2 regions of the Absiella sp. AM09-50 genome follow, and region 1 is predicted to be linked to the other one. Evidence: a T-box and tRNA genes for the amino acid it is inferred to sense, from the RefSeq annotation. Region 1 holds a T-box; the other holds one or more tRNA genes.
The links. The T-box of region 1 lies ahead of trpS (tryptophan--tRNA ligase). A T-box ahead of a tRNA ligase gene usually reads a tRNA of that ligase, here a tRNA-Trp.

Region 1 (2,417 bases):
CATTGTCGCATGTGTACCAGCTGCGATTGTTGGTATATTATTCGACGATATTTTAGAAAAATATTTATATAACTCGATTACCGTGGCAACAATGCTGGTACTTGTAGGTATCGCCTTCTTGTTTATCGAAAATAAAAACAAGCACAAGCGTGCCAGAGTTATGACATTACAGGATTTAAGTTATAAAGATGCGATTATTATCGGCGCATTCCAATTGATTGCGGCGATATTTCCTGGAACATCAAGAAGTGGCGCTACAATTTTAGGCGGATTGATGATTGGTGTCAGCCGTACAATCGCTGCAGAATTTACATTCTTCTTGGCAATTCCAGTAATGTTTGGCGCTAGTTTATTGAAAATAGTAAAATTTGGATTGGCATTCAAAGGATCTGAAATTGCAATTCTTTTGACAGGTATGATCGTAGCATTTATCGTTTCTATTCTTGTGATTCGTTTCTTAATGAGCTATATTAAAAAACACGATTTCAAGGTATTTGGATGGTATCGTATTGTATTAGGTATTATCGTACTTGGCTGTTTCTTCTTTCATGTTATTTAATGATTATAAAAAAGCTTTCTGTATTTATTTCAATATGACAGAAAGCTTTTTGTATACGTAAATCAGAAAATTTCTAATCCAACTTTTTTCTTTACTTTATTTACTTTTTTCCTAGCGATATATCTGGCTTTTTCATCGCCTTCTTTGATTACTTTTTCAATCAGACCACTGGAAATGATTTCTTTATACTTATTTTGAAGCTCTGTTAAGAAATCAAATACACACTGTCCAACTTCTTTTTTGAAGTCGCCATAACCTTTTCCATCATAACGAGCAACAATACTTTCGATAGATTCACCACTTAAACTTGATAAAATTGTTAGAAGATTAGAAATACCTGGCTGATTTTCAGGATCATATTGGATAATACCAATGGAATCAGTTACAGCAGACATGATTTTCTTACGCGCTACACTAGGCTCGTCTAACAAATCAATCGTTCCTTTAGGATTGGCGTCAGATTTACTCATTTTCTTAGTAGGATCCTGTAAAGAATAAACCTTAGCACCAACTTTTTCAACCAATGGTTCAGGAACCACAAAGGTATCTCCATAACGATTATTAAAACGTTCAGCTAGATTACGTGTTAATTCCACATGCTGCTTCTGATCCACACCAACAGGTACATAATCTGCATCATATAATAAAATATCCGCAGCCATTAAAGAAGGATAAGTAAACAAGCCGGCAGTAATACCCGTTTCACCTTTGGCAGTTTTATCCTTATATTGCGTCATACGCTGTAATTCTCCCATATAAGAATTACATGTCATGATCCATCCAAGTTCTGCATGTTCATGCACATCACTCTGTAAGAAAATCGTCACACGTTCAGGATCTAAACCACAAGCGATGTATAAAGCAATTAAATCTTTTGTATTGCGTTTTAATTCCGCTTTCTCCTGTGGGACTGTGATGGCATGCATATTTGCGATAAAAATATACATTTCATAATCATTCTGATAATTCACAAAATTTCGAATTGCACCGATATAATTACCAAGTGTCAATCGACCAGTCGGCTTAATGCCGCTCAACATACGTTTCATTGTATTCCTCCTTATAAATAAAAAAAGCACCAACGAAGGGACGCTTTTCTCTTACGTGGTACCACCCAACTTACTTTCCTTAGAAAGTCACTTCTCGATAACGGCGAGTAACCGATCATACGATCCACTCCAAAGTCCCAATTCAAAATATAAACCGTACTGATTTACACCAACCATCAGCTCTCTATACCAGCATTTATATTTCTACTAAATCTTTATCCTCGTGGTTTCCTTTATTATCATACTATTTCAAATTTCAATTGACAAGTCATTTTCAAGAAAATTCATCCAATCCAAAAAAAATACTTTCAATCAATACCACTATCCTATATAATATACATAGATGAAATGAAGGAGGTTCTCATATGATCATTTTATATACATCTCCGGGTTGTGCTAGCTGTCGCAAGGCGAAACAATGGTTGAAAGACAATGATATGAAATTCATTGAAAAGAATATTTTTACAACTTTATTAAAAGAAGACGAAATCAAATATCTTTTACAGCGAAGTGAAAATGGTACTGAGGATTTAATCAGTACACGTTCTAAAGCATTCCAGGAACTGAATCGCAGTTTAGATGATTTCTCAATCAAAGAGTTGGTGGAATTGATTCAGAAAAATCCTAGTATTCTGAAACGACCAATTATGATTAGTGAAAAAAGCTTTGTTGTTGGATATGATGATGACGAAATTACAACTTTGGTACCACCACAGTTGAGAGTTGTTGCGGCTAAGGCATGTAATCCATCCTGTGCAAATTATCCAATCTGTGGCAAAGTAAGAGAAAATAGTGAAAATGCAGCAAAC
Region 2 (2,417 bases), on a different contig from region 1:
ACACAACGCTAAACCGGAAAAAAACTCCGGTTTTTTTATGAATATCAAAAAAATACTTGACCTGAACGCGACGTACAGGTATATCCTTTTGTTGTAAGGAGGTTTCCCAATATGAGAATCAATGAAGTAAGTGAAAAATGTAATATCACAAAAAGAGCAATTAAGTACTATGAAGAAAAGCACCTGATAAAGATAAAAAAAGATGAAAATGGTTATCGTTGTTATACAACAGACGATGTTAAACGTTTAAAGGAAATCAACTGTTATCGAAAACTTGATATTGAAATTCAAAAGATCAAAGAAATACTTGAATATCCCGAAAGAAAGCATCAGATTCTATCACAGATCTATGAAGAAAAACAAAAAGAGCAGCTGGAATATGATGCTCGTCTAAAGCTGCTTCGTCAATTGATTGATGAAAAAACAGATGATTATGAAAATATAGAAGAGAAAGTCGATTATTTAAATATTGCCCATGCGCTCAAAGATATGGTGCCTGGCAGTTTTGGAGATTACCTTTTCTATCATTTCCAGCCATATCTTCAAATCAAACTGGAAAGTGAAGAACAAAAAGATGCCTATCGTAACATATTAGCCTTTTGTGATCGTACAAATATAAAAATCCCATGGAATTATCGTTTCGCCTTATTTATTCAAAAGAAAACCAATACCAGTTTAGAAAAACAAACACTAGCGATGGATCAAAAACTGCAAAGCATGCTACATCCTACAGAAGAAGAATATGAAAAAGCGAAGTCCATGATGATTAAACAGGCAAAACTAAGAAAACACTGGTTTATAAAATACCAGCCGGCAATGATAATGCATCGCAAGTTCATGAAACGATTACAGGATAGTGGCTATAATGATATTTTTATTCCAAATATGATACGTTTAAGTCCCTCATACAAAGAATATTATGACGCATTAAAAGCTTTTAATGATCGAATCTGTAGAGATACAGGTGTCCATTATGACGCAAATTACAATTTAGTTCTATAAAGCCAATCTTATGATTGGTTTTTTCATACAAAAAAAACTGCCCAGCATTGAGCAGTTAATTATCAGCAATTAGATTAAGCTAACGTTAGAAGCCTGATCTCCACGATCACCTGATACGATATCAAAGCTTACTTTCTGACCTTCTTCTAAAGTTTTATATCCTTCGATATTTAATTTAGAATAGTGAACAAAAATATCTTTTCCTGTATCACATGTGATAAATCCGTATCCTTTGTCTGCATTAAACCATTTTACTTTACCTGTACTCATTTTAGTACCTCCTATAAATTTAATAAGAAGCCCTCTAGGTATAAAAAATCACATATAAATGTAGATTGTTAAGCCTGAGATATAATTACAATCAACATTACATGTGAATCATAGTTATTTTGCTTTTTATTACTTATTCAGTATAACACAGATTCCACTAAAGGCAAGCTTTATTTTCAAATCTTTTATGTACGCAACAATGGACGTCCGCTGTCGTACAAAAAAAGTCCTCTCTACAAGGACTTATCTGTTTCATCTGGCAGGGGTAGAGAGGATCGAACTCCCATCAGCGGTTTTGGAGACCGTTATACTACCATTGTACTATACCCCTAGTTTTTCTGCCTTTTTATATTACCATAGATTAAAAAATATGGCAACAAAAATTTTATTTTTTTATCGTAATTCGTCCATTTTTGTTTCATAATAAAGAGGGCTTCTTATCTAACATTCAGATATGCTAACATATAATTTTTTACAGGAGGTACGTGGTCATGAACAAAACATCCATCAAAATGTTGCTTTATATTCTGTTTGCACTTTTATATATTGCTAATAGCGTCTATCTGACACAGATCAGTGGATTATTCATCCACAGTGCAATCGTATGGAATCTTTTTTTAGCTGTACTTCCCCTATTATGTTCCATCATTTACACACATACTGCCTCACATCATCAAGTTATTCACATTCTATCCTTCATCGCCTGGCTTTTATTATTCCCAAATGCCCCTTATATGATCACAGATTTCATTCATCTTGCACCGCTTAGTTTTTATGAATTTACTGCAACAGGTAGTATCTATCTTCAAAATATTTTTACCTGGATACAATTATTACATATTGCACTTGGTGTTTTTATCGGCGTGCTTACAGGATTTAAAAGCCTATCAATCATTCACGATGATTTCAAAAAAAGATTTCCTACCTATGTTGTAGCTATCTTAATGGTATTTATATTTTTATCCACTGGCTATGGTGTATTCTTGGGGCGCTTTCTTCGTCTAAACTCCTGGGATATTCTTCATCCTATCACACTTTTCTTACAAATCATTTCACAAACCAATCTTTTTGCCATTTTATTTTCCATTACTTTTGCGATTTTCCTTGGTATACTATATACCTTCTACCGCTCACTTTCCCAAAAG

Region 2: it has a tRNA-Trp gene. The T-box ahead of trpS (tryptophan--tRNA ligase) is inferred to sense a tRNA for this amino acid. The anticodon was not compared.

Annotation. Positions count from the first base shown of each region.
Region 1 covers NZ_QVFI01000004.1:5,160-7,576, reverse strand. Annotated here, with positions in the region: gene DW114_RS05065 (undecaprenyl-diphosphate phosphatase) at 1-559, shown strand, start outside; gene trpS (tryptophan--tRNA ligase) at 622-1,608, opposite strand; T-box leader at 1,642-1,839, opposite strand; gene DW114_RS05055 (Spx/MgsR family RNA polymerase-binding regulatory protein) at 1,974-2,417, shown strand, end outside.
Region 2 covers NZ_QVFI01000043.1:7,385-9,801, forward strand. Annotated here, with positions in the region: gene DW114_RS22040 (2-hydroxyacyl-CoA dehydratase) at 1-12, shown strand, start outside; gene DW114_RS19975 (MerR family transcriptional regulator) at 112-1,002, shown strand; gene DW114_RS19980 (cold-shock protein) at 1,072-1,272, opposite strand; tRNA gene DW114_RS19985 (tRNA-Trp) at 1,530-1,603, opposite strand; gene DW114_RS19990 (DUF1361 domain-containing protein) at 1,764-2,417, shown strand, end outside.